2 regions of the Actinoalloteichus sp. AHMU CJ021 genome follow, and region 1 is predicted to be linked to the other one. Evidence: predicted binding sites of a transcription regulator. Region 1 holds the regulator's gene; the other holds the start of a gene.
What was found. Region 1 encodes LexA, which represses DNA repair genes until DNA is damaged. Its sites were predicted from a motif close to CGAACACGTGTTCG; they were not measured.
Positions count from the first base shown of each region.

Region 1 (5,345 bases):
ACTCGACGCCCCGCTGCTCGAAGTTGACCGACCCGTCCCGCCAGTTGGTCATGACCACGTCGCGGTGCTGCCAGTTCACGGCGTCGTAGGGGTGGACGCCCTCCGTGGTGTGCACTCGGCCCACCCGGAGCTTCGCTCCCGCCGACCGGGATCCGCCGGTGGTGGACTTCGCCTTGCCCCTGGCTCGTCCGGTGGCGCTCCCGACGGTTTCAGTCATGCCGCTCTCTCCTCGTCCTGCTGGTGTGGTTCGTCCGCCACTCGGGCGGTTCCGGTCGTGGTCAACCCGCGGTGGGGCTGCCCTCCGGGCAGCCGTCAGCCCCGTCACGTTGCCGGGTGTGGGTGTGGGCCGTCGTGGCCCCGAAGTCGGATCCGCTGACGCCCTCAGGGGGCCTCGGCTGGCTCCTCCCCGTCCGCCTGGACGGTCCGCAACTCGGCGATTTCCTTTTCGAAGTCCTCCACGGAGGAGAACGCCCGGTAGACGCTGGCGAAGCGCAGGTACGCGACCTCGTCGAGGTCCCGGAGTGGTCCCAGGATGGCCAGACCGACCTCGTGGCTGGCGATCTCGGCGGAGCCCGTGGACCGGACGACCTCCTCGACGCGGTGCGCGAGCTGTTGCAGCGCGTCCTCGTCCACCGGCCGTCCCTGGCAGGCGCGCTGGACGCCTCGGACGACCTTGTTCCGGCTGAACGGCTCCGTCACTCCGGAGCGTTTCACGACGGCGAGCACTGCTTCCTCAACCGTGGTGAACCGGCGACCACAGCCCGTGCACGACCTCCGACGCCGGATGGCCTGTCCCTCGTCGACCTCCCGCGAGTCGACGACGCGGGAGTCAGAGTGTCGACAGAACGGACACCGCACGATCCACCCCTTAACTCGGTACGCACTGGTGGGACCGGCATCGCCGCGCCCGGTGACCAGGATACTCGGGCATCGTTCACCAAGCTCACCCGAACCCCAATCTGTAGAGCGTTCCCGGCACTCCGACACTAGATGTTGGGGTCCAAACCTAGACACGCGGCCGAAGCGGGTGCAAGCAACGACACGGGTGAACCCCGACTTCGCCCTGACGGGTGGGCCCGACCTGGCCGTACGCCGCTCCGTCACGGCGCGCGCACCCCAGGTGACGTGCCACCCGCCCCCGCCCGAACCACCCCCACCCCGAGCGGGCACCCCACCCGACACCCGGCCCGAGCGCGCGCCGAGCGCAGCCGCCCACGGGGCGATCGGAATGGGCGGACGATGCGTGCGGTGGACGTCGAACAAGGAATTGCGACGCGATCCGAACCGAACAGACGTTCGATTTCCTTCGTCCTTTCCGGCACTCGGGGAACCGGGGCGACGGGGGGACTCGCCCATTCGAACAGGTGTTTGATCTTCACGTATGTTCGCGTTACCGTGGACATCTCGACAGTCCCGGCGGAGTGGGGCGGACGACGGTCGGCGCGATGTCGATACCGCCACTCCCTCCGCGGCAGTCCCGGGTGATCCACGCGTGGACGGCACGATGATCACGGATCATCTGGTTGCGCGGGAATCACGACGGTGACCGGAGCCGAACGTCGTCACGACGTCGGTGCGACGAGGGCGACAGCCCAGGAGGACAGGAGATGGCACGCAGGACCGAGCCGGATCTGGGCCCCGACCGCGCGGCGGCCGTGTCCGAGGTGCCCTCGACGGGCGCCGCGTCCCCTCCGAACGGCGCGCTGACCAGCCGCCAACAACGGGTGCTCGACGTCATCAGGCAGTGGTTGGACGAGCACGGCTACCCACCCAGCATCCGGGAGATCGGAGAGGCGGTCGGTCTGACCTCCACCTCCTCGGTGGCGCACCAGCTGCGCACACTGGAGCGGAAGGGGTACCTGCGCCGGGATCCCAACCGGCCGCGCGCGGTCGGCGTGCTCCCGGTCGACGTGGTCGTGCCAGCCACGGAGGAGCCCACTACCTCGGCGCCCGCCTACGTACCCCTGCTGGGCCGCATCGCGGCGGGAGGTCCCGTTCTCGCGGAGGAGGCGGTGGAGGACGTCTTCCCCCTCCCCAGGGAGATCGTCGGTGAGGGTTCCCTGTTCCTGCTCCGAGTCACGGGTGACTCGATGGTGGAGGCGGCGATCACCGACGGCGACTGGGTGGTGGTCCGGCAGCAGCCCGACGCCGAGAACGGCGACGTCGTCGCCGCGATGCTGGAGGGCGAGGCGACGGTCAAGACCTTCCGCCGGCGCGAGGACCACGTCTGGTTGATGCCGCACAACCCCGCCTTCGAACCGATCCTCGGCGATGACGCGACCATCCTCGGCAAGGTGGTGGCGGTCCTCCGCCGGCTCTGACCACCCCGCCGCCGCGCTGGGGAGGGAGGCGGGGCCGCACGTCGCCTCGGAAGGACGTGGGGGTGCCCTTCGGCTCCCGCCCCGGTCGCGGAGCTGGGACCGCCGCGCGGGGGCCCGCCACCACGTTGCCGAGCGAGGAGCGGCAGTGGCGGGAGCTGGCGCCGGCTGCGCCGGGAGTGCGGACCACCCACCCGCGCCGGTCCCCACGGCCCTCGTCCGCCCTCGGCCGGAGTTCGGCATGGCGACGGCGCCGCGGCCGGGTCACCACTCCCCGGCCAGGGTGTGGGCATCCCGCAGGAGGTGAGACCCCCGGACGCGCGGCACTGGGAACGGACGGGTCGGCTGGGGCGCCCTGTCCGTCCCGCTCCAGCGCCCCTCGGCCTCCCGCCCGGCCGCCCCGGGGTCTAGGTGGCCCGCCGCGAACGGCTCACGACCCAGGTCAGGAGCGCCGCGAGCAGGCCGGCGATCCCCAGGGCCTGCCAACCCGGCATCCCCTCGTCGTCAGCACTGAGGGCGGCGTCCTCCCCGTGGTCCCGCCCGGCTTCGCCGCGGTCCTCCTCCTCGGACGGGACCTCGCCGCTCGCCGTGGACCCCCGGGAACGTTCCGCCTCGGCGAGCAGCTCGACGGCGCCCGGGTAGGCCCGGATCGGCTGGTTCTCACCCTCCGAGGTCGAGAGCAAGGTGCCATCCGGCTCGAGGGCGACGGCCTCCCCCTGCGGCTCGTCCGGGATCGGGATGTTGACCGGTTCTCCGGCCAGGGCCTCCACCACGTCGCCGTCGGGGGCGCTGAACAGGTAGGCCTCGGTGTAGGTGCGCAGCGCGACCACGGTGCCGTCCGCGCTGACCGAGCCGCCCGTGACCGCCACCGACCCCACCATCTCCGGGATCGGCCCCCCTGGCGTGGTGGTGCTCCGGAACCGCACCGAGCCCACCTCCTCCAGGGGCACCGGCCCCGGGGTGCGCAGCGGCTCCGCCGGTCGGTACACGTAGGCGGTTCCGAAGATCTCCTTCGTCACGATGTGGGGTACGCCGTCGCGGTCCAGCAGCAGTGCCTCGGCGTCGTGCGGACCACGCGGGTAGGTCATCCGGTGCAGCGACGCCACCCCGTCCGGGGTGATGCGGACGAAGGCGACGTGCTCCCGCCGCCGGCGGTTGTCGCCGGTCTCGGCCACCCAGATCGTGCCGTCCGGGGCGACCGCGACGTCCCCGACGTCGTAGTGGTCGATGCCGGTGGTGATCACCCTCGCCACCGAGCAGTCCCGGTTGAGGACGAACACCTGGACCTGCGGATCGTGGTCGTTGACCACGTACCAGTGCGTGCCGTCCGAGGCGATGCCGGAGACCATCGTCAGCCGGGGGTCGCTCATCCTGCACAACTCCACCGGCTCCGGCGGTCGCACCTCCGCCGCCGCCGGAACCGAACCGAGGACGGTGAGCGCCACGACCCCCAGCACGGCCGACGCGACGGCCATCAGTGGCGCGCCGGCACGTCCACGGCGAACTCCCGCAGCGCGGCGGCGAGGTTCGGCCACACACGGGCCCGCAACCGGGTACCGGTGTCGGTGTGCTCCTCCTCCAGCACCTCCCCCTCCTCGTGCACGCGAGCGACCAGCTCACCACGCGAGTAGGGCACCAGGGCGTCCACCACGTCGCCCGGGCGGGGCAGGGCGTCGGAGATGCGCTGGCGCAGGTCCTCGATGCCCTCTCGGGTGTGGGCTGACACGAAGACCGCGTCGGGGAAGAGGTGCCGCAGTTCCGCCAGCACGACCTCGCTCGCCTGGTCGATCTTGTTGACGACGAGCAGCTCGGGTGGCATCGGGTTCTCGCGGTCCTCGGTGATCTCCCGCAGCACGTCCCGAACCGAGGACACCTGCCGGGTGGGCACCGCGTCGGAACCGTCCACCACGTGCACCAGGAGGTCGGCGTCGGCCACCTCCTCCAGCGTCGACCGGAAGGCCTCCACCAGCTGGTGCGGGAGGTGGCGGACGAAGCCGACGGTGTCGGTGAAGGTCAGGGGCCGGCCATCGGGCGTCACACCACGACGGGTGGCCGGGTCGAGGGTCGCGAACAGCGCGTCCTCCACCAGCACCCCGGCGTCGGTGACCGCGTTGAGCAGGCTGGACTTGCCGGCGTTGGTGTAACCGGCGATCGCCACGTTGGGGGTGGTGCTGCCCAGGCGCCTGCTCCGCTTCGTCTGCCGGGCCTGTCCCATCAGGTTGATCTCCCGGCGCAGCTTGGCGATCCGCTTGTGGATCCGTCGCCGGTCGGTCTCCAGCTTGGTCTCACCCGGCCCCCTGCCGCCGATACCGCCGCCCGCCAGCCGTCCACCGGCCTGCCGCGACATCGCCTCACCCCAGCCCCGCAGGCGGGGCAGCATGTACTGGAGCTGCGCGAGCTCGACCTGCGCCTTGCCCTCCCGCGAACTCGCGTGCTGGGCGAAGATGTCCAGGATCAGCGCGGTGCGGTCGATCACCTTGAGCTTGACGCGCTCCTCCAGCTGGCGCAGCTGGCTGGGGGACAGCTCACCGTCGCAGATGATCGTGTCGGCGCCCTGCGACACCGCCAGGTCGCGCAGTTCGCGCACCTTGCCCGAACCGATGTAGGTGGCGGGGTCGGGACGGGGGCGCCGCTGCACCAACCCGTCCAGCACCTCGGAGCCGGCTGTCTCGGCGAGCCGGGCCAGCTCGGCCAGCGAGGCCTCCGCGTAGGCGCTGTCACCGTCGGTCCACACGCCGACGAGCACCACCCGCTCCAGGCGGAGCTGCCGGTACTCCACCTCGGTGACGTCGGTGAGTTCCGTGGAGAGGCCGGCGACCCTGCGGAGGGCCACCCGGTCGGCGAGGGCCAGGTCACCCGTCGACGGAGTCTCTTCTTCGACCAGTTCTGGGTCGGACTCGAAGTTCGTCATACGCGTCCATCATCCCACGGTTGGCCACCCTTTTTCCGCTCCCGAGGAGGGTTGGTGCCACCGGGCGTGGGGGAGGACGGCTCCGGAGGGCGCGGCAGGGGCTCGGGGGCCGGCGC
Region 1 is NZ_CP025990.1:1,262,643-1,267,987, forward strand. Features, by position in the region: gene C1701_RS05025 (vitamin B12-dependent ribonucleotide reductase) at 1-217, opposite strand, end outside; gene nrdR (transcriptional regulator NrdR) at 382-858, opposite strand; gene lexA (transcriptional repressor LexA) at 1,608-2,321, shown strand; gene C1701_RS05040 (hypothetical protein) at 2,726-3,793, opposite strand; gene hflX (GTPase HflX) at 3,793-5,229, opposite strand.

Region 2 (5,345 bases), 600 kb from region 1:
GCGCCAGGGGCAGGCCGCGCGCCAGGGGCAGGCCGGAGGACGGTGGGCCGAGGTGGTCCGGGACCGTCACCCGGGGGCGCGGCTCGAGCCCGGTGCCGGACCGCGCCGGCCCGGCCGGATGCGGCCGCGCGCGTGCCGCTCACCTCGGGGGCGGCAGCACGGGCGTGCCGCCGGCGCCGGACGTGGACGCCCCGACCCGGTCCGCGAGCCCCCCGCGCGACTCCTGAGCGCCGGCACCGGACCCGTTCGCCGCGTGGGGACGCCCGCTCCACGCCCGCCAGCCGGAACCGGGCGAGCCACACCCGAGACCTCGTCGTACACGCGCGACGCTCGTCGCCGCCACTTGGCCGGCACGGACGCCTCACCCCCGAGGACGGCCTCACACCCGAGAGGACGCCTCGACCTCGGACGCGTCGCGACGGGTGCGTGGTACCGGACTCGCCCGATACCCACGACGAACACCCGGATCACACCGGAAGCGGACCCACCCCGCCGCCCGGCCCCGCCGCCCGGCCCCGTCGCCCGGCCCCGTCGAACCGGCAGTCCCGGGGGCCGGCCCAGGCCCAGGAGGGCAGCGACGCCGGGAAGGGAGCACCAGCTCGGGACGCCACCTCCTGGAACGCGGAGGCGCACCCTCCGGATCCTGCCAGGAGGAGCGATGGGGACGGTCCTGAACCGGACTGGGTGGCGGTGACGATCCGACGAAGCGGCGTCCTCGGTCACGTCCGGACTCCCCAGCCCGTGGCGTTGGCGCGGCCGCTCTCCCCGAACGGAGTCCCCGCCGCCGTTGCCGAATCCACTGCCATCGGAGCGCCCTCCGCGGGCCGCGGTTGTCCGGGGCCGTGCCTGTCGTCCGAGCCCGTCGTGGTCCGCCCTGGACAGGGTTCTCCTCCGCGTTGGGTCACCGGCCGCATCGCCGCCGCTGGCGCCGCCTCGTGGGGTGGCGGCGGCTCCACGGCTCCCACGCACGCGGCGCGGAGCCGGGTCACCGACCCCGACGGGGGAAGGCGTGGAGCCGCGCAGCCCTGCTCGCGGGAGGGGCACTTCCGGCCCCACCGACCGTTCGCGACGGTGGGGCGCTCGTGCTCAGCCTCGGCGGCCGCGCACGCTCAGTCCAGGTCCTCGTCCCGAGGCCGGGGCGGCCGGCGTCGTCCCTCCGAGCTCCGCCCCTCCGCCCCCTTCCTCGGCCGGGGGCGGGGTCGATCGGCCGAGTCGGCGTCGCGTCCGGACCGGCGGGACGAGCCGGCGGTCTTCCCCGCCGCCCCGGACCGTCCTCCTCCGCTCCTGGGCGTTCCGCCCTTCTCGCGGCCCCGGCCGGCGGACGTGCCCTCCCGGCCCGCGGGCCTGCCCGCCTTGCCCCGAGCGGCGCGTGCTGATCGTTCGGAGCTCGTGGTCTCGTCCTTCGTGGACTTGCGGGCCGTGGAATCGGGCCGTGCCTTCTTCGTGGTCCCCGGCGCCTCCGCGTCCGGGTCCGTCTTCGGCGGCCGCCGCTGGAGCAGGAAGTACCGGGCGAATCCCGCTCCCACCGTCAGGGCCGAGGTCACCGCCATCAGTGGGAAGCCGTTGATGAGGGGCCACCCCAGCGAGAAGGCCATCGCGGCGAGGCCGGCGCCGCCCGTCCCACCCGTGAGCCAAATCACCAGGGGCATGACCACCGCCAGGATGAGCGGCGGCTGCACGGTGGGACCGAACAGGTTTCTGCGTCGCACCAGAGCGACCGCCAGTAGGCAGCCGAGGATGTATCCGGCCCACAGCAGGACACCGGGACCTCCCGACATCACTTCGATGTCGAGGAAGAGTCCGATACCGGTCAGGCCCGCTGCGAGCAGCAGGGCCGCCCACCACGGAAGCCCGCGAGTGGTTCCGAAGGCGGCGCGTTCATCCCATGGCACGGCAGCGACTTCGGGCTCTGAGTCGCGCGCGCGTTCGCGGTCACGGGCGGCTGTCACCCGTCCACCGTAATCGGTCACCGGCTGCTTGTTAGTGAGCCATCGTGAACTCACATCCCGCTCACCTGGCCTCGCTGCCCGCAATGGTCGATGAGTCCGGGTTGACCACCGTCGAATAGCGGTCCGTCCGCGCGTCGTGCGCCTCGGCCAGGGCAGGTTGGTCCGTCGAACCCGGCATCGCGACGCCGTTCTCGTCCCTCCTGACCTCCGCGATCGAACTCGGGCTGGCCGCCGTCTCCCGCAGTGGTTCCACGGCGTTCCGGAATCCCTCCAACGCGTCGAGTTCACGCCGCCGCGCCGACAGGAAGCGCTGGAGGTGCGTGCTGGAGAGGTTGACGGCGTCGACGGCACCGCTGGCCGCCCGGTACGCGGCGGCCGACTGGCGGCGGACCTGTTCCATGTCGGCCGCCAGCGTGCGTTGGGTGGAGGCGAACAGGGCCGCCGAGGCCACCACCCCGAACCCGGTCGGCCCGCACAGGAAGACCCGCCGTTCCAGCAACCACCTGAGCAGGTGGGGGTCGGTGTCGAGTGCCGCGACCACCGCCGCGTCGGAGGGGACGAACATCACCACGCCGTAGATGGCGTCCGCCCACCGCTGGTACTCCTTCCCCGCGAGCTCCAGTGCCCTCGCGCGGATGTTGCGCGCGTGCACCCGCAGGGCGTCCGCCCGCCGGGTGGGGTCGTCCGCCTCGACGGCCTCGATCCAGCTCGCGAGGCTGGCCTTGGAGTCGACCGGGACGCGGCGGTCGTCACCCACCGCCAGCACCATGTCGGGGCGTGCCGCCCCACCCCCCGCGAGGTCGGTCTGCAGTGAGAAGTGCGGACCCTCCCGGAGGCCGAGCGATCTCGCCGTCTCGATGAGGACGCTCTCGCCCAGTTCGCCTCGCCCGCTGGTGGAGGCGAAGGTCACCTCATAGCGGCGCAGCGCGGCCTGGTGTTCGGCTGCCCGGTCGCGCTCGGCCTCCACCATGGCCAGCGCGGCGTCCGTCCTGCGCACGGCGTCCGCGTAGAGCCGCCAGCCGAGGATGAGCGCGCCGACCAGGAGGGCGGCGACCACGACCGCGGCGGTGGTGATGACGACCGATATCACGGGTGCTCCCGTCCTGAGTGCGTGTACCGGGGGTCGCGGGTGTTCGTGCTCGGTGGGGCCGTGCGTCCATCTCGGACGGGTGGGCGTCCGCTCGCCGTGTCCCCCGTGGACGGCCGTGCCCCGACTCCGATCATGGCGCAACTCCTGCCCGGAGTCCTCCCATTCCGCACTCGAACACACGTTCGAGTGCTTTCGGGTGGTCGCGTGACACCGATGGCCCCCGAGGTCCTAGCGTGGTGCCATGCGCCTCCTGCACACCTCGGACTGGCACATCGGCCGTACCTTCCACGGCCGGGACAGGCTGCCCGAGCAGGAGCGCGTGCTCACGGGTCTCGCCGAGCTGGTGGCCGACGAGGGCGTCGACGTGGTGGTCGTCGCCGGCGACCTCTACGACCGCGCCGTTCCCTCCGGGGAGGCAGTCGAGGTGTGCCACCGGGTCCTCGCCGCCCTGCGGGCCGCCGGCGCGACCCTCGTGGTGATCCCCGGCAACCACGACTCCGCGTCACGGCTCGGCGCATTCGCCGACTTCGCGGCGGTCGGCGGGCTGCACGTCCTCGCGAGGATCTCGCGGCTCCACGAGCCCGTGGTGCTCACCGACGCCCACGGTCCCGTCGCCTGCTTCGGCATCCCCTACCTCGACCCGGACCCGGCCCGGCACCACCTCGGCCTGGCCGGCACCGGCCACCGAGGACACACCGCCGTGCTGAGCGAGGCGATGGACCGCGTCCGGGGCGCTGTCGCGCGGCTGCCACCGAGCACCCGGACGGTGGTCCTCGCCCACGCCTTCGTCACGGGCGGGCAGGCCAGCGAGTCCGAGCGGCCGATCAGCGTCGGCGGCGTCGAACAGGTCCCCGGCTCCGTCTTCGACGGCGTCGACTACGTCGCACTGGGCCACCTCCACGGGCCTCAGGTCCTCGCCGACCACCTGCGCTACTCGGGCAGCCCGCTCGCCTACTCCTTCTCCGAGACCGCGCACCGCAAGTCCGTCTGGATCGTCGACCTCGACGCCGACGGGCTGGCCGGGGTGCGGTCGTACGCGCTGCCGGTGCCCCGAGCCTTGGCCACGATCTCCGGGGGGATCGAGGACCTGCTCGCCGACCCGGGGCTCCACGACCTGGAGGAGCACTACCTCTCCGTCACGCTCACCGACCGGGTCCGGCCGCTCGACGCGATGCGCCGCCTCCAGCGCCGCTTCCCCCACGCCGTGCACCTCGAGTGGCGGCCGGAGGGCGGCCTGGCACGGAGCCGGCTGAACTACTCCTCGGCCGTCCGGGGCCGTGACGACCGCGAGATCACCGCGTCGTTCGTCGAGCACTGCCGGGGCTCCGCGCCATCCGCCTCCGAGGCGGCGCTGATCGACGAGGCCCTGACCGAGACGGCGGGAGCACGGGAGTCCGCATGAGGCTGCACCGACTGGCCGTCACCGCCTTCGGCCCCTATCCGGGTCGGGTCGACGTCGACTTCGACGCCGTCGGGGCCGATGGTCTGTTCCTGCTCTACGGCGACACCGGCGCGGGCAAGACCACGTTGCTCGACGCGGTGGCCTTCGCGCTCTTCGGCACGGTGCCCGGGGCGCGGGGCGAGGCGAAACGCCTCCGCTGCGACACCAGCCCGGCCACCACCACGACCGAGGTCCGCCTGGAACTCACGGTGCAGGGCCACCGCCTCCGGCTCGTGCGCACCCCGGAGTACACCCGCCGCAAACGACGCGGCGCGGGCACGACGCTCCAGCGGGGATCGGTGTCCCTGACCTGGCTCGACCACCCCGGAGGCCAGGGGGTTCCCGAGGGGTTGACCCGGGCGGACGAGGTCGGGCGGACCGTCCAGCGGCTGCTCGGCATGACCCACCAGCAGTTCTTCCAGGTCGTCCTCCTGCCGCAGGGCGAGTTCGCCCGGTTCCTCAGAGCCGACACCGCCGACCGGGAGAAGCTGCTGGAAAGGCTGTTCGGCACCGAGCGGTTCGCGGACGTCGAGCGCTGGTTCCGGGAACGCCGCAGGGTCGCCCGCCAGCACCTGGACGAGGCCGCCGGCCAGGTGCACGAGGTGGTCACCCGGATCCGCCAGACCGCGGCCGCCGACCCACCCGGGGAGCAGCCGGTGTCCGAGTGGCTCGCCGCGCTCCGGAGGGATGCGCGCGCCCGCGAGAGCGAGGCGCGGGAGGCCGAGCGGCGGGCGGTCGTCCTGCGGGACGAGGCGACCGAGGCCCTCGCGCGGGCACGTGCCCTCGCGGAGGCCTGCCAGCGGCGGGACGAGCTCCAGGCGAGCTGGCGGTCCCTGGAGGAGGGTCGGGGCGACCGCGACGACTG
Region 2 is NZ_CP025990.1:1,862,075-1,867,419, reverse strand. Features, by position in the region: gene C1701_RS07720 (DUF6542 domain-containing protein) at 1,110-1,892, opposite strand; gene C1701_RS07715 (DNA recombination protein RmuC) at 2,011-3,039, opposite strand; gene C1701_RS07710 (exonuclease SbcCD subunit D) at 3,281-4,441, shown strand; gene C1701_RS07705 (AAA family ATPase) at 4,438-5,345, shown strand, end outside.
Region 2: the regulator LexA is predicted to act here: its motif matches at 3,211-3,224, upstream of C1701_RS07710 (exonuclease SbcCD subunit D).